One region of the Alteromonas fortis genome, then DNA from elsewhere that is predicted to be linked to it. Evidence: predicted binding sites of a transcription regulator. Region 1 holds the regulator's gene; each other region holds the start of a gene.

Evidence for each region. Region 1 encodes MetJ, which represses methionine synthesis genes. Its sites were predicted from a motif close to TAGACGTCTAGACGTCTA; they were not measured.
Region 2: the regulator MetJ is predicted to act here: its motif matches at 2,716-2,733, upstream of msrA (peptide-methionine (S)-S-oxide reductase MsrA).
Region 3: the regulator MetJ is predicted to act here: its motif matches at 2,905-2,922, upstream of metA (homoserine O-acetyltransferase MetA).
Region 4: the regulator MetJ is predicted to act here: its motif matches at 3,568-3,585, upstream of serA (phosphoglycerate dehydrogenase).

The regions. Positions count from the first base shown of each region.
Region 1 covers NZ_LR812090.1:4,178,913-4,183,432, forward strand. The annotation lists gene rpmE (50S ribosomal protein L31) at 303-515, shown strand; gene PCAR9_RS17850 (hypothetical protein) at 690-1,007, opposite strand; gene PCAR9_RS17855 (malic enzyme-like NAD(P)-binding protein) at 1,654-2,889, shown strand; gene metJ (met regulon transcriptional regulator MetJ) at 2,977-3,309, opposite strand; gene metF (methylenetetrahydrofolate reductase) at 3,470-4,357, shown strand.
Region 2 covers NZ_LR812090.1:3,903,703-3,908,222, forward strand. The annotation lists gene PCAR9_RS16750 (sodium-dependent transporter) at 1-1,111, opposite strand, end outside; gene PCAR9_RS16755 (SDR family NAD(P)-dependent oxidoreductase) at 1,442-2,167, opposite strand; gene PCAR9_RS16760 (thiol-disulfide oxidoreductase DCC family protein) at 2,157-2,552, opposite strand; gene msrA (peptide-methionine (S)-S-oxide reductase MsrA) at 2,810-3,355, shown strand; gene PCAR9_RS16770 (hypothetical protein) at 3,459-4,520, opposite strand, start outside.
Region 3 covers NZ_LR812090.1:1,156,088-1,160,607, reverse strand. The annotation lists gene metH (methionine synthase) at 1-821, opposite strand, end outside; gene PCAR9_RS05040 (homocysteine S-methyltransferase family protein) at 831-1,898, opposite strand; gene metA (homoserine O-acetyltransferase MetA) at 1,902-2,840, opposite strand; gene PCAR9_RS05030 (DUF2802 domain-containing protein) at 2,962-3,396, opposite strand; gene PCAR9_RS05025 (chemotaxis protein CheW) at 3,456-3,947, opposite strand; gene PCAR9_RS05020 (chemotaxis protein CheW) at 3,965-4,520, opposite strand, start outside.
Region 4 covers NZ_LR812090.1:3,386,596-3,391,115, reverse strand. The annotation lists gene PCAR9_RS14600 (DUF481 domain-containing protein) at 134-937, shown strand; gene PCAR9_RS14595 (DUF481 domain-containing protein) at 1,152-1,898, shown strand; gene serA (phosphoglycerate dehydrogenase) at 2,108-3,337, opposite strand; gene rpiA (ribose-5-phosphate isomerase RpiA) at 3,795-4,451, opposite strand.

The sequences.
Region 1 (4,520 bases):
CCTTTTGCTATTACCGCACAATTTTGCCATTAGCGCACATGGGCCTAGCCTTGAAAGACAAATATTTAAACATATTTTACTGGTAAGCATGAAAGGAATGTTGTTTGTTTAGGCGTCTTGTTGAGTTCTCTTGTTTAACATTTGGACAAAAACCGCTTGATCAAGCCACTTCCATCCTATATTATGCGCCGCTCTTTTTGCGATGGGTTGTTCGTTGAACGACTTATCATTTGAATTAAGTAACGTATGGTGTGCGACTTCGGGTTGTATAGCGATACGGCCTTATTATTTGAGGTAACCCAATGAAACAAGATATCCACCCTAAATACGAAGAAATCAAAGCAACTTGCTCATGCGGTAACGTATTGAACATCCGCTCTACGCTTGGTAAAGACATCAACCTAGACGTATGTTCTTCATGCCACCCATTCTACACTGGTAAGCAACGTAACGTTGATACTGGTGGTCGTGTTGACCGCTTCAAGAAGCGTTTCGGTGCATTGGGCAAAAAGTAAGCCTGATATCGAGTTCGAAAAAAGCGCCTATATGGCGCTTTTTTATTGCCTGAAGGTTACTATTCATGTCAGAAACTACTGTTGAATAGCTTCCACTTATGCAAGCGCCTCTAATTAAAAGCTAATTGATCATATCAATAACGCTTACACTTAAAATCAAAACACTCATTATACTTAATGAAATTTTTTGATTCCTGACAGATGTTTATCCCAGTTTCCTCTACTTTGTTTTTTACACGCCTCTTCACTGTCAAAATAAATACCAACAGGAATAGACTTTATAGATTCAAGGGCTATATTCACCTGGTTTATGAAGTCCATATCCCAACCGCTTATCAATGCTTGCTGTTTCTCCCGCTCCGTATTAAAGATGGCAATAACTTTAGGCGCTTTCCAAGGCCCTAGATGTGTAAGCCATACAAAACCATTATGGTCAGATTTTACGTTTTCACACACGTCAGTTAGCACTGCGACTAGTTTTCTTTCTGTCATATTCTTTGTTTCAAAAGCTAGCTTGAAAGGTTTCTTGTCGTATTTTACCAGATAAATGAAAGCGAAATTAAAGAGGTTTATCTTTGTGCAATATTATCTAGCACTGTTTTTAAGAATATAAATTGATAAGTATTTTAGCCGTTAAAGCACCCGCATCTACAATACCATTACAATACACCCTCAAAATATTAAGCGGATTAACAATAAATTTTATGAATGACAATTATAGGCTTATTTTACTGGTCTAATTAGTATGCCTAACCTACATTGATAATTGAGAATTCTGATCAGATATGTACACAGTGATTGGCTGTGTTAGAGTTGCGATCGGCACCTTGATAGTGAGCATTAATTTTATGAATAATGCTTTACTATAAAGGCTCGTGGCGCTTTTGGATATAAATGTAGGTCTAAATGTTAGTCCTAATATCAACAGCGATATGTGAGGAAAATCAGAAAGCGTTAACGCTAGGTCTGCAGTTTCCAACGTACCACACCAGTGCTCACAACTATTTATAATCACTTTTGTCATTAGTTGGTTGTAACGCGCTTATGTTTATCTACCTATAACTACAACGATAATAAAATAGCTACAGAGCGTGAACGAAAACACCGATGAACCCTACATCTAAGGATACTTTTTTACATGTCAGATTTTAGACAACGCGCACTTGACTATCACGCCAAACCCACGCCTGGAAAAATTCGCGTAGAGCTATCTAAGCCTGCCGATAGTGTTGACGATCTTGCTCTTGCTTATAGCCCGGGCGTTGCCGAACCGGTGAGAGAAATCGCCGAAGATGCAGATAATGCCTATAAATATACGGGTAAAGGCAACCTTATTGCTGTTATTAGTAACGGAACGGCAATTTTAGGATTAGGCAATTTAGGCCCATTAGCTTCAAAACCTGTCATGGAAGGTAAAGCGCTTCTATTTAAACGCTTTGCTGGTTTAGATGCCATTGATATTGAAGTGAAACATCGTACGACGGAAGAATTCATCAATACTGTAGCCAATATTGCTGATACGTTTGGCGGTATTAACCTAGAAGATATCAAAGCGCCGGAATGCTTTGAAATTGAGCAAGAGCTTATTAAGCGCTGTAGAATCCCAGTATTCCATGATGATCAGCACGGCACCGCTATTGTAACCGCCGCAGGTATGCTTAACGCTTTAGAGATTCAGGGCAAAAATATAGAGAACGCTAAAATTGTTTGCATGGGCGCTGGCGCAGCAGCGGTTGCCTGTATGGAGCTACTGATTAAGTGTGGTGCCCAGCGTGAGCGTATCTACATGTTAGATAGGAAAGGCGTTATCCACACTCGTCGCGAAGATTTAACTGAGCACAAGAAGCTGTTTGCTAACAACACTGATAAGCGCACCCTTGAAGATGTAATGGAAGGCGCAGATATCTTTGTCGGTGTATCAGGCCCTGATGTTTTACCGCCAGAAGCGCTTTCTTTGATGGCTGAAAATCCAATTGTATTTGCATGCTCTAACCCTGACCCAGAGATAAAGCCTGAACTCGCTCACGAAGTACGTAAAGACCTAATTATGGCTACTGGACGCTCAGACTACCCTAATCAGGTAAACAACGTGCTGTGCTTTCCATTTATTTTCCGTGGCGCTCTAGACGTTCGCGCTACAGCTATTAATGACGAGATGAAAGTGGCGGCAGTTGAAGCCCTTCGTGCTATTACAAAAGAACCCGTCCCAGAGGAAGTATTAGCCGCAAGTAAAAGTGACAGCCTAACGTTTGGTAAGGATTATATTATTCCCAAGCCTATGGACCCACGTCTGTGCGAGCGTATTGCTACCGCTGTATCTAAGGCGGCTATTGAGTCGGGCGTTGCACGAGTGCCTGAAAACCCGGAAGAATAAAGATACAAAAAAACGGCGCTGTGTTGTAGGTAATTACTTACATCCGCTAACATACAATACAGGGCCGTGTCTCTTAAATGCTAGATATCAGTCGTCTTCAGACACATCATTTTCGAAGCTTGGATCAATACCCATTTCTTCCATAATGCGCCTAGCTTCAGCCGGCACGCGATTAGGGTTGTCTTTACGCAGGTCATCGTCGTTAGGCAAAGGTTGTCCGGTAAACGCGTGTAAAAACGCTTCACACAACAGTTCCGAATTAGTGGCGTGGCGCAAATTATTGATTTGGCGGCGGGTACGCTCATCAGTAAGTGCTTTAAGCACATTAATAGGTATAGAGACAGTGACTTTCTTTACCTGCTCGCTCTTTTTCCCATGCTCTGCGTAGGGGTGAATATATTTACCGTTCCATTCTGCCATTGTACTAACTCGGTCTACTCTTTTTATATTATGAAGAGAAATTCTAAACAAGTTCACGAAAAGGTCAATTGAGCAGTGTAAACCTCTTGACGTCTAGACATATATTCTTTAATTTAGACGTCTAAACGTCTATAAGATTAAATTTTTGAGAGTATAAACCATGGTTTCTTACGCACAAGGTATCGATGCATTAAACCAGTCCCTGTCGGAGCTGCGTGATATTGATGTATCTTTTGAATTCTTTCCGCCTAAAACGGAAGCCATGGAACAAACCCTGTGGAAGTCGGTTGAACGTCTAGCCCCGCTAAAGCCAAGCTACATGTCGGTTACTTACGGCGCCAATAGCGGTGAACGTGACAGAACCCACGATGTGGTAAAACGTATTCAACAGCAAACAGGCGTTGCTGCCGTTCCTCACTTAACCTGTGTCGACGCAAGCCGTGATGAATTAAAGCAAATTGCAAGAGACTACTGGGATTCTGGCATTCGCCGTATTGTCGCCCTGCGTGGCGACTTGCCTAAAGGGGTAGACAAAACAGAGATGTATGCCTCTGACTTAGTTGCCTTACTAAAAGACGTTGCCGATTTTGATATTTCAGTTGCTGCCTACCCAGAAAAACACCCTGAAGCGCCAAATGCGCAGTTCGACTTGCTAAACCTTAAACGCAAAGCTGAAGCTGGCGCTACCGAAGCGATAACCCAGTTCTTCTTCGATACGAGTGTTTACCTGCGATTTAGAGACCGTGCAGCCGCCGCGGGAGTAGACTTAGACATAGTTCCAGGAATTTTACCTGTGACTAACTACCAAACGTTAGTAAGGTTTGCTGGCTTTACAGACGTGCACGTTCCGGGCTGGTTGCACAAGATGTTCGACGGTCTTGATGCAGATGATCAAGCCACTCGTAACCTAATAGGCGCTAATATTGCCATGGACCAAGTGAAGGTACTGGCAAAAGAAGGGGTGAAGCACTTTCACTTCTATACTCTCAACCGTAGTGAACTAAGCTATGCAATCTGTCATATGCTAGGTGTGCGCTCCGGCGATTGATTTTGTGTAGCGGTAACAAAGCTATACAAGTAGATAACTAAAGGCGCATTCCATGCGCCTTTGTTGTATAAAGTATTGATTAACCTTTTGCCACTGAAGCCTACGCCAGTTACCATTTGCTGTATTATGAATTGAACTATTGATACCGTAAGGTCTCCCATCA
Region 2 (4,520 bases), 280 kb from region 1:
CAAACGACAATGCACTTAGAATTGCCAGCACAATCATAATGCTACCTAAAGAGCCTAACGCCCATTTACGGCTCACGCCTTTTTCGTCCATTAGTGCTGCGACTGGTACTTCAAAAATAGACACTAGAGACGTAATTGCCGCAAAGAACACGAGTAGGAAAAACAGGCTCGCGACTATCGAAGCGCCCATATAGCCTATGGAGTCTTGTAGTGCTAAGAAGATACTAGGCAGATAAGTAAAAATCATACCTACAGACGATTCACTTAACTCATCAGGGTTGATATCTGGGTTAAAAGAGAATATGGCAGGAAGAATCATTAAACCAGCGGTAAAAGCCACAGCGGTATCGGTTAATGCAACAAGCTTTGCTGCGCTTGGTACATCCGCACGCTTATCGATGTAACTACCGTAGGTGATAAGAATCCCCATACCCAGCGATAGTGAGAAAAAGGCTTGTGACAATGCGCCATTGACCACTTGCGCCGTAATTTTTGAAAAATCAGGAACAATATAAAACTCAACACCAGCCATTGCATTTTCGCGGGTTAGTACGAAGATAACAAGGCCGATAAGCATTACGAAAAGTGCTGGCATAAGCAGCTTCGCCGCTTTTTCTATCCCCTCTTTTACACCACCTTGAAGAATAAGGTAAACCACACCAACAACAGCAGCCATGTAGACGAAAATAGACTCTGAATTAATAAACACCCCAAAGGTATTGGGGTCTGCTAGTTTGTCTAAGTTTCCGCTAACTGCTTCAAATAAATAGCCAAAAAGCCATACAGTAATAACCATGTAGAAAACCGCAATCATAAACGGCGTGGCAATCGCAAACCAGCCTGCAAGTTTCCACTTCTTTTCGTTACCACTGATAGCGCTGTATGCGCCTAATGGGTCTTTTTTAGCATGGCGGCCCACTGACATCTCCGCCAGCATAACCGGTAAACAAATGGCAAAAACAAAAATGGCGTACATTAAAAGGAAAGCCCCACCACCGTTTTTAGCTGCACCGACAGGGAAACCCACCAAATTACCAATGCCCACTGCAGAGCCTGCAGCAGCCAATATAAAACCTATGCGCGATCCGAACTGTTCTCTGGCCCCGCTCATATCCATTCCTCTTGTTGAGTTATTGTTATAACAGTTCGCTTGTCACGCCTTATGACATACAAATTAGCCTTGTATAAAACAATCACTTTTTTGCACTCACAATTTGTACTTGTTGTTCGTTCTTGATTCTCGTCGGAATCAAGCCGAGCGAACTGGTATTATTTATTATTAGGATGGCGTTTGTTGTTATGACTCACGTGTGGCGTCAACGCGTTGTATTGCTACCTCTATGGGCGTATCAATACGCTGCACCATTCCCAAAATAGCATGGTAACAGCAGTGAAATAAAAAGTCTTGATGTTGAACTTGCTGAAACGATGATAGACCGTATCACCAAGTTACCACTTCACCATTCCAGTCAATAAAATGGCAAGCTTGCTCCCGATCAAGCGCTGAAAGGTGGTGAACAAGCTGTTTGGCGGTAAACTCTGGTGTAAAGAGTTTTTTAGCGGCTACATTTTTTTGGAATGGCTTTGACAGTCCTGTATCAACAGTACCTGGGTGGTAGCATACCAGCATGACATCTTTTAATCTGCGCTTGTACTCTACCGATGCTGTTTTAACAAACATATTGAGCGCGGCTTTCGATGCACGGTAGCCATACCATCCGCCAAGCCCGTTGTCTGATATGCTCCCTACTCTCGCGCTTAGGCAAACAAGGGTAGACCCTTCTTTACTCATAACATTGACTAAATGCTTAAGCCATATAGAGGGAATAATGCTATTTGTCGCGAAGTACGCTGTCAGGGCTTCCTCACTGACATCTTCTAAGCGTTTTTCTGGGTGAATACCATCGTTTTCGTTATGCAAAAAACCGGTTGTTATTACTACCGTATTTAACACAACGTCTTGCTCAGCGAGTTGTTTTACAAAACCGCAAATGTGCTTATCATTCTGTTCAGAAATTTGATGATACGAAACATTCTCTAGGTTGTTGCTTTCAGATGCAGCTGCACGACTTACTGCAAACACCTTTGCGCCTGCACTGCGATATTGTTCTATGAGCGCAGACGCTATACCGCCAGATGCGCCCACTATAAGTACGTTATTTTCCATTCGGCTCTCCCGGTACACAGCGGTCGCACTGGCGCTTTTTACCCGTTAAAAGGTAAGAAATGGTATATCTATGTTTTGCAAATACATTGTAGAAAGCATCGGCGGCATAACGAATAACAGGCCAGCGAAGCGGAGCATAGATCCAGCCCATACCCACTGCTTTCCACGCTTCATGGGTAACATCAAGTCCGGTAATTAGGGTGCCATCCTCGCGAAGGCCATGAATTCTGGCATTAAGCGCATGCCAATCCATGGTTGGATAACGACTTGCAAAGTCAGGGGCCTGAATGTCGACCAGTGTGAGTTTGTTATGTTTGTCTCTTTTGCGTAGATGACGCATTTCGGCTATGCACAAAGGGCAATAACCATCATAAAAAATAATCACTTCTACCTACCTCTGCCACTTACGACGCTTATCGCTCGAAGACGGTTTCGCCCATGCAAACATGGAAAAATATAGATTAGAACGCGTTTGCCTTGCACTATCAGCGCTCTTATCGTGTTCAGTTTAAAACCGTTTCAAGCCGTCGCACGTTATTCTTATTTAATATTCGTTTATACGATAAAAAAATACGCTTGGATGACTTGTGTTGTGACCTAGGGGCACCCACACTACAAGCAAAGATTAAGAGAGGTTTTATTATGGCAAATTTACAAGTGGCCACTTTAGCAGGCGGATGCTTCTGGTGTATCGAGTCCGCGTTCAACACTGTCGAAGGCGTAGAAAAAGCAATTTCTGGCTATGCTGGAGGTGAAAAAGCCGATCCAACCTATGAAGAGGTATGTACGGGAAATACTGGCCATGCAGAAGTGGTACAAGTAACGTTTGATGCAGACAACATCAGCTACCGTGAAATTTTAGAAATTTTCTTCGCGCTTCATGATCCTACTCAGCTAAACAGACAGGGTAATGATGTGGGTACTCAGTATCGCAGCGCAATCTTCTATCACGACGATGCTCAAAAAGCGGAAGCTGAAAAAATTATTGCACAAATCACAGAGGAAGAAATTTGGCCCGACCCGGTAGTCACTGAAATAGTAGCCGTGAATAACTACTATGACGCCGAAGACTATCATCAGGATTATTTCAAAAACAATCCGCAGAACCAGTATTGCTCTATGGTGGTTGCACCTAAGCTTGCAAAATTCAAAAAGACTTTTGCTTCTCGCCTTCGCAGCGATGCATAAGTAAAGTCAGCTTTTTTAGCGGCGTTTACAGATTGGCTAAAACGAAAGGGTTGCTTGGTAGCAACCCTTTTTCGGTTTGAAGGTCATCTTGAGTAGATAGACGCTAATCAAACCAAACGTCATTGATTTCTATCGGAAACAGTAACGGTGCTAAATCTTCATAACGCGTCTTATGCGCCTCACATGTCGCGTTTTTCATGTAATTCTTTTCCCACGGATCGTTAATTATCCATAGCGTACTATCAATAGTGACTAACCCTTCCATTGATGAATTATCCATTGTGTACTGTTCACAACTCTGGTCACTGGCAACATCAAAAATAATGGGAATGCGCTTTGTTGGCTTGTTGCCAGTGGTATCGATTACCCATAATTCATTGTCGTTTCTTGCAGCGCCAAATAAATATGATGCGCCTGTTGAGTGCGTATATAAAGCCAAGCCATTTATGGGGTGATTTCCCGAGGTAAACGAAGGAAGCTGTAGGTCTGGTTCGCTCACGGTCGCAAAATCGCTCGATGAGAAAAAGTCTTTATCGACAGACAATGTAAAGACTCGTGGCTGTCCCGCTTTGTCTTTTTCCAATGCCAAATACAAAGTGCCGTCTTCTGCCATAGTGAGGCCTTCAATGCCATCATTGGGGAAGTTCCCTACTTCGAACTCTTTCGGAAATTGTATTGGACGTACGTCTGACATTTCAACATCACCATTGTCCTTGCGAGTTAATTTAACCAATAGGGTTGGGTAGTCCGTAGAGCCTGTATCTTCGTACTTGGTTTCACAACGAGGGCTTAAGGCGCCAGTACGGGTAGCGTCTTCTGTGACGGTATAGATGACATTAGCATCTCTAGGGTCTACCGCTAACGCTTCTAAATCTGGCTGTTCGCTTAAGTAGCCATAAAAGCAGCTTCGACGCACGCTCCTTGAGAATGAAAAGCGCATACTAGACGCGCTTAGCGTTGCCGTGTCTGGTGAAATGCTATGTAACTTCAACTGCTGCGTAGCATCCGCGCTTGCATCTGCAATGGTTACTAGCTGTCCGTCTAGCACTACTAGCCCTGATGTTTGGGGGTCAAACATCACTTTTCCAGATTCATCGAGGATCCACTTCCCTACCGTTGTTTCTGTCAAATCGGTGGGTTCTGGACTAATAATGACATCTTTGGG
Region 3 (4,520 bases), 3.0 Mb from region 1:
TTTAAAATAACGTCTTCCACTGCATCGCGAAGCTCTGCTGGTATCTCGTCGTATACCTCTAACTGACCGGCATTAACAATAGCCATATCCATACCAGCGCGAATTGCGTGGTATAGGAACACAGAGTGCATGGCCTCTCGAACTGGGTTGTTCCCCCTGAACGAGAAAGAAATATTAGAAAGGCCACCGGAAATATGTGAGTAAGGGCAGGTTTTACGTATTTCGCGGGTCGCTTCGATAAAATCGACCGCATAATTATCGTGCTCTTCAATACCTGTCGCTACAGCAAAAATATTGGGGTCGAAGATAATATCTTCGGGCGGAAAGCCAACTTCTTCAGTCAAAAGCTTGTAGCTACGCTGACATATTTCAACTTTGCGGGCTTGTGTATCGGCCTGGCCGGTTTCGTCAAACGCCATCACTACGGTTGCAGCACCATAGCGCTTTATTAGCTTAGCTTGACTTAAGAAGAGTTCTTCCCCTTCTTTTAAGCTAATAGAGTTAACAATCGCTTTGCCCTGCACACACTTAAGCCCGGCTTCGATAATCTCCCATTTAGACGAATCTATCATAATGGGGACTCGGCTAATATCTGGCTCAGAGGCAATTAGGTTTAAAAAGGTGATCATAGCCTGCTTTGAATCAAGCATGGCCTCGTCCATATTGATATCAATGATTTGGGCACCGTTTTCTACCTGCTGTCTTGCGACATCAAGTGCGGTTTCGTAATCACCTTCAAGAATAAGACGTTTAAAGCGAGCGGAGCCTGTAACATTGGTACGCTCACCGATATTAATAAATGTAGAAAATTCTGCGCTCATAATGCCCTCCTAGTGTACAAACGGCTCTAGGCCTGACAAACGCATTTTAGGTTCAAATTCAGGAATCTTGCGTGGCGCGATATGTTCAACCGCATTGGCAATATCGCGAATGTGCTCTGGGGTACTGCCACAACAGCCGCCTACAATATTCACTAGCCCTGACTGCGCCCATTCTTTGATGTGCTCGGCCATCTCCGGACCTTCCATATCGTATTCACCAAATTCGTTAGGCAGGCCTGCATTAGGGTGCGCGGATATGAAGCACTCACTCACATTGGCTACTTCATCTACGTATTGGCGCAATAGATCTGGGCCCAGTGCGCAGTTTAAGCCGAAGGAAAACGGGCTAATATGCCGCATTGAGTAATAAAATGCTTCCGCGGTTTGCCCCGAAAGCGTGCGCCCTGAAGCGTCGGTGATAGTGCCTGATACCATCACGGGCAAAGACTTACCGAGTTTTTCAAATACCGACTCTACGGCAAACGCTGCTGCCTTGGCATTTAACGTATCGAAAATAGTTTCAAGCATAATTAGGTCAACGCCGCCTTCAATGAGGGCTTCGGTAGACTCGCTATACGCTTCCACTAGTTCGTCAAATGTGACATTGCGCTTACCTGGGTCGTTCACGTCAGGTGAAATAGAAGCGGTGCGGTTTGTTGGACCTAGCACACCGGCTACGAAACGGGGTTTCTCAGGAGTTTTTGCGGTGAATTCATCGGCAGCTTTGCGCGCTAACTTAGCCGCAGCCACATTGATATCCCGTGATTGAGCCTGCATATCATAGTCGGCCATAGCGATAGTCGTCGCGTTAAAGGTATTGGTTTCTATAATATCCGCGCCAGCTTCAAAATAATCACAGTGAATCTGATAAATAATGTCTGGCTGGGTAAGCACTAATAGGTCGTTATTACCCTTTACGTCGCAATGCCAGTCTGCAAACTGTGTCCCGCGGTAATCTTCTTCTTCCAACTTGTGGCGCTGGATCATGGTGCCCATTGCACCGTCTAGTATAAGAATGCGTTTTTTAGCGGCTTCTGTAAGCGTTGCCTGCGCGCTAGAAATTTCTCTTTGGCTCACGTGCTACCTCTTTGGCTGTGACTTTTCAGCAAGCTGACTTAAATCGTAAGGCGTGGTCTGATAGACATAATAATTCAGCCAGTTTGTAAACAATAGGCTGCCGTGCGAGCGCCACTGTACAATAGGAGACTTGGCTGGATCATCCCCTTCAAAATAATTTTTTGGCATTGCTGGGGTTTGACCCGCGGCAATATCCCGTAAGTACTCGTCTTTAAGCGTATCAGGGTCATATTCTGGATGGCCTGTTACAAACACCATTCGCTTGTCTTCTGACGCTACGATATAGGCACCCACGTCCTCAGATTCTGCCACAACGCTAAGGCCTTCGACACTGTTATACAGAGAAGTATCGATATGCCCGTAACGAGAGTGAGGGGCATGAAAAGTTGGGTCGAAGCCTCTTAAAAGCTCATTGTTCGGGTCGTTCACTTTATGTTGAAAAACTCCTGAAAACTTTTCGTCTCTAATCTTTCGAGTAATACCATAAAAGTGATACATAGCAGCGTGAGCAGCCCAGCACAGGTATAAAGTAGAGTTAACGTGCCGCTGTGCCCATTCCAATATTTTGGTCATGGTTTCCCAATACTTCACTTCTTCATAGTCGATAAGCGCTAGGGGTGCGCCAGTAACAATAAGGCCATCGTATTTTTTGTTCGCGACTGCTGAAAAGTCGTGGTAGAAGGCATCCATGTGTGATTGGGGAGTATTTTTTGGTGCTTGATTATCAATTCGAATCAAGTCTACGTTTATTTGCAGCGGCGTATTTGACAATAGGCGAAGCAACTGCACTTCCGTTTCTATCTTGTTCGGCATCAAATTAAGAATGCCGACTTCGAGAGGACGAATATCCTGATTGGCAGCCCTGTCCATGTCCATGGTAAAAATATTTTCACCTAGTAGTACATTCTGCGCGGGTAATTGCTCAGGAATACGAATTGGCATAGAGGACTCCAGTGATAAATTACAATACCTGTATTGTGTCTATAACTGGCGATATGTCAACATCTTTACGTCTAGACGTCTAAACGTTTCTTTTTTAAGACGAGCCTATCGATACAAACAACTAGCTATTTTGCTTATGCACCATCATTAACATCTCAGCTTCAGCGCGAGGAATGTCACAGGCCTCGATGATTTCTTCAACGCTGGCGCCTTGCTTAACTAAGTCTGCAGCACGCTGATATAAACGTAGTGAAGGGTCCTGCATTTTGAGTTCGCGAAGCTGATTTTCTATATCAGTTTGCTTTTCGTCTAGTTCTTGAAGGTGGCGAGTGATAACCAGAGTGCGTGCTTGCGCCTCGGTTTGTTGATTATTTGCGTTGTTAGCGAGCGCCTCAATTCGCGCAATGGCCGATGCACTATTTTGCTCGCTATCGCTTAAAGCTGTACGTAACTGCTTAATGTGCGAATACAGAATACTTACAGTAACAGCAAGCACTATGATAAAACCGCACAAGATAAGTTCAATTAAGGTAGGTGCAGCAAGCTGCCATTCCATGGACATAACCCTTGGGGAAATGGTGGCGACATAGACAATACATGCCGCCTATTCATTGTTTAGATATTGCTAAGCTCATCCCACTCTTCGTCGCTGAGCAATTTATTCAAATCGACAAGAATAAGCAATTCGCCATCACGATTGCTAACGCCTTGGATAAATTTAGCACTTTCTTCAGTACCAACGTTAGGGGCGCTGTCGATTTCTGAAGATTTTAAGTACACCACTTCGGCGACACTATCCACTAAGATACCGACAACCTGTTCGTCAGACTCTATGATCACTATACGAGTGTTGTCTGTGATTTCCGTTGGTGGTAGCCCAAAACGCGCACGGGTATCGATGACGGTTACCACGTTACCACGCAAGTTAATAATACCAAGCACATAATCAGGCGCACCGGGTACAGGGGCTATTTCGGTATAACGCAATACTTCTTGTACTTGCATTACGTTAATACCGTACGTTTCTTCACCTAAGCGATACGTCACCCATTGAAGGACTTCATCGTTACTGTCGCTAGCGTTATTATTCATTCTTTCATCGCTCATGAACCTGGCTCCCAATACTATGGCGTCTGGTCGTTACTGCCTAAGCCTTTGTTAAGCATAGATATTAATTCTTCAACGTCAATTAACGCACACATTTTTTCTTTAACCATCCCTGCTAACCAGGGACGTTTACCTGTGGACTCGCGCCATTTTACGTCATCGGTAGTCAAATTGACCGTGTTTACAAGCTTTTCGCTTGCTAGTCCCCACGCACTCTCTCCTAACATTATAAGATATCGGTAGTTGAGCGATTGTGCGAGATTTTCGTCGTATTTTTCTGGCATTACCCATTTTGCAGAGTCAACAACACTTAGTTTAGACTCTCTGTGCAACATTACACCCATAAACCAGTCAGGTTTTCCAAATAAAGGGCCAATTTTTTCAATTTGGTGGATCCCCCCTAGCGAAGTTAAGGGAACCGCAAGCGTTAGCCCTGCAACCTCAAAGAATAGCGCCTGAAAGCGGAAACCGAGAGTATCCTTTAGTGGAGTTTTTAAACTCTCAGGAACACTTACCTCACTTTCTTCTGCCTGTACAGGTACCTCAACGGATGAATGCTGCTTTTCGCTATCA
Region 4 (4,520 bases), 790 kb from region 1:
CTTTCAGTGCCTCAATGCTGTTACAGCGCTGATATACTGTAAAACACAGTAAAGCTTTCCCAGAGGATTGGTATTATAAGCGTCTCATTTAGACGTAATCTAATAACTAAAAAGCTCAACGTAAAATCAGATTATGTTCACAAAAATCTTCCGGCCACATGTAGTTGTAGGTGCTATTTGCATTGGTATGTGTTTCTCAGCACATGCAAGAGATCTTATTGAGACCCTTTATCACGCCGATTTTACTCCTGACGCCGATGACGAAATTCCCCGTTTTACATTAGATGGAGAACTAGGTGTTCTTCTCAATACAGGTAATACGTCTGCTGCAAGTGTGAAAGCGGCAGTGAATGCCGACCATGAAACCGAAAACTGGAGCAGTGTTTATTTTGCTGAGCTGCTCTATAAAGAAAGCGGTACGCCTACCACAGAGCGCGACATAAGCGCACAGCGCTTTTTTTCCAGCGCGCAATTCGACTATAAATTACTTACCCCTGGACGCCGTCTTTTTATGTACGGCGATTATGAAGATGATAAATTTACAGGGTATGAGCACCGAGCTTCATTAGCGGCAGGTTGGTCTCAGCGGGTTTGGCGAAACGAAGACAGTGAGTTTCGTTATAGTGTAGGGCCTGGTTATACCTTTATCGAAGCAGAAGAAGACAGCGATACCCTTGTTAATGACGGGGTAATAGTACGCGCATCAGCAGAGTACAAATATCACTGGAGTTCAGGTGCCAAACTACGTCAATTTGTAAGCACTGAGGCCGGTGAAGAAAATACCAAGTCCCGCTCTGAAACCTCGCTTTCAGCAAATGTATTCGGTTCATTAGCGATGAAGCTGTCGTTTATACTAAATCATGAAACCGACACCCCTGAAGATGTTGCGGCGTTAAGCACAGAGACATCTGTAGCATTGGTCTATCAGTTTTTTTAGTCAATTAGTGTAAATTTAGGGCTTAATATCGGCTTTTTACCGCGGGTGGATTGACTGAGAGCGTTGAAAATGTACACTGCGCACCATTGTTTGTAGCGTCAGCTTATTTTGTAACGCTATTTAGCAGACCTCTTTTAAAACTCGTGTTGTACCGCCTTGTAGTTCAAAAGGTGTCGTGTACAACGAATGGACCGATAATCAATAGGATTGTTCAATGAAAAAGCAAGTGCTTGCATCTTTAATTGCAATTTCTCTTTCTCCTGCCGTATTCGCTCAAGGTAAAGAAGTAAAACCTTTCACAATGGAAGGGGAGCTTGGCTTCATATCTACATCAGGTAACACTGAGACGACTTCAATCAGCGCGGGTATTACTGCGCACCAAGAGCTAGAAAATTGGAGCAATGACTACGCCCTTGAAGGTCTATACAAAAAAGAAACTACAGAAGATGATAATGGCGAAGACGTTGAGTACACATCTGCACAAAAATTCTTTGGCTCGGCGCAGGGTAACTATAAGCTAGAAAACCCTGATAACCGTCTATTTGCCTTCGCATCATATGAAGACGACCGCTTTAGCAACTTTAACTATCAAGCAACGGTAGCAGCGGGTTGGAACCAAAAAGTGCTAGAGAATGATCGCCACACTCTAGAATATTCAATTGGTCCTGGTTACTCGTTCATTGAAACACAAGAAGATGAAAATCTTGATAGCATGATTGTTCGTGCATCAACAGCGTATTCTTGGAAAATTTCTGACACTGCTAAATTCACGCAAACCGTGAGTACTGAAGTGGGTTCTGACAACACGAAGTCACGTGCTGAATCTGCTCTTACTGCTACCATTAGCGGAAACCTTTCTATGCGTCTTTCTTTCAAACTTGACCACAACACTAACGTTGATGAAGATGTAGAAAAACTTGATACAGAAACTGCTGTAAGCCTAGTTTACAACTTCTTCTAAACTTTGCTGAAGCGCCTTGACTGCTCAACTGTACGTTGAGGCGTTTTAATGTTTTGCTTAGGTAATTCTTTTCTGCGCCATAGTAGTGTTGGAACAGGCACGGAATAAAAGGGTTACTGAGTGAAACAAAAATACAGATACAAAAAACGCTGCATTGTTGCAGCGTTTTTTTAACTAAATATCAAGCAAGCGTTTGATTAAACGTTTGTTTAATGAAGGATTCTGGTCTTAATAGTGCCGTCAATTTGCTGAAGTTCCGCTAGTGCTTCATAGCCGCGATCTTCTTTAACATCCACTACCACATAACCAATTTCAGAGTTAGTTTGTAGATACTGAGCTTCAATGTTGATGTCTTTTTCCGCAAAAGCTTTGTTGATTTGCGTAAGAATACCTGGCTGGTTTTTGTGTACGTGAAGCAAACGCGAACGACCGGTGTGTTCAGGCAGTGATACTTCAGGGAAGTTAACCGCCGACAACGTAGAGCCGTTATCGCTGTATTTTGCTAACTTACCCGCTACTTCAATACCAATGTTCTCTTGCGCTTCCTGCGTGCTTCCGCCAACGTGTGGCGTAAGAATAACGTTGTCGAACGCGCGAAGCGGCGATTCAAACTCTTCAGTGTTAGACTTAGGCTCTACTGGGAAAACATCGATGGCAGCGCCGTTAAGATGGCCACTTTCCAGCGCCTTAGCCAGTGCGTCAATATCAACCACAGTACCGCGAGATGCGTTAATAAGAATGCTGCCTTTTTTCATTTGAGACAGTTCTTTTTCGCCAATCATATCTTGGGTTTGCGGCGTTTCGGGAACGTGTAGTGATACCACATCAGAGGTATTAAGTAGCTTTTCAAGCGACTTCACCTGAGCTGAGTTACCCAGCACTAGCTTGTCTTCGATATCGAAAAATTGAACACGCATACCAAGGTGCTCAGCTAGAATACTAAGTTGTGTACCTATGTGGCCATAGCCGATAATACCTAAGGTTTTTCCGCGAGCTTCGTACGAACCTACTGCGGTCTTTTCCCATTCACCGCGGTGAGCTTTGGCGTTTTTGCTAGGCACTTGACGAAGCAAAAGAATAATTTGCCCAAGAACAAGTTCTGCAACCGAGCGAGTATTAGAAAAAGGCGCGTTAAAAACGGGAATACCACGGCGCTGCGTAGCTTCAAGGTTAACCTGGTTAGTACCAATGCAGAAACAACCAATAGCAACAAGCTTTTGTGCCGCATCAACTACTTTCTCGGTAATCTGTGTGCGTGAACGAATACCAACAAAGTGGGCGTCTTTAATCTTCTCAATTAACTCATCTTCAGGAAGAGAGGTTTTGAGAAATTCAATGTTGCTATACCCATTGTTTTGTAGTGTTTCCAAAGCACTTTGGTGAACACCTTCCAACAACAAAATTCGGATTTTATCCTTCTCTAATGAAACTTTGCTCATGAACTCGCTATCTCTCGCTGATTTAATTGGGGTTGCTGGCAGTGCCAACCATAGGCTCTCATAAATTTTAAGTAGCTAACATCTAAAGATGCACTACCTTATTTGCAACAGAGCCTTGGTTTAGCGCCTGCTATCTAGCGTTTTAGTTACGCTAATTGCTTTAATAATAAAGGTTCATAACCTTAAGCAACATAAACATCTAGCTGTAAAATAGTGTTAATTAAGACATCTAGACGTCTAAACGGAAATTAACAGAAAACACGCTAAGTTAAAAGCAGTATTTTGCTTAGCTTTTCAACAAAACGCTGCGATACAGCCGGTTAAGTCGCCCATATCGCGTAGGCTCATTAAATAAGCTATTGGGCAATAAAGCTTATTGCGACGCAATACCAGCGAACAAGTGAATGACAGGTCGTTTTGGTGCGCTATTCGCCGTGTTTAACTTTTTAAGGGGCTATTACTTAAAGGTTTCAACACCATTGTCGGTTGCACTTAACACTACATCTGCGCCACGTAGCGCAAAAATACCGTTAGTTACTACGCCCGGAATATTATTGATTTTTTGCTCTAACTCACGTGGGTTTAGTATTTCAAGATTGTGGACATCTAAAATAACGTTACCGTTATCTGTCACAACGCCTTGTCTGTACTCGGGGTCGCCACCCAGTTTTACCAGTTCGCGAGCGACAAAAGAGCGAGCCATAGGAATAACTTCTACGGGAAGTGGGAAGTCACCTAAAACAGGCACGCGCTTACTTTCATCTACAATACAAACGAACGTGGTAGCGGCACCCGCGACAATCTTTTCGCGGGTCAGAGCTGCGCCGCCGCCTTTAATCATATGTTTGTGTTCAGTGACTTCGTCGGCACCGTCAATGTAAACTGAAAGGTTGCTAACTTCATTTAACTCGAAGACTTCGATGCCTAAGGCTTTCAAACGCTCGGTAGATGCCTCTGAACTTGAAACCGCGCCTTCAATTTTGTGTTTAATTTTGCCCAGTTCTTCTATGAAAAAATTAACAGTAGAGCCCGTACCCACACCGACAATACTGTCTGCTTCAACATAGTCGATGGCTGCTTTGGCTACGGCTTGCTTTTTTTCGTTCTGATCCATGGTTACTCTCCAACTTATTATGCTTGCAAGTGTAACTTATAAGTGAACATGAACCCATAAGTTCATAGG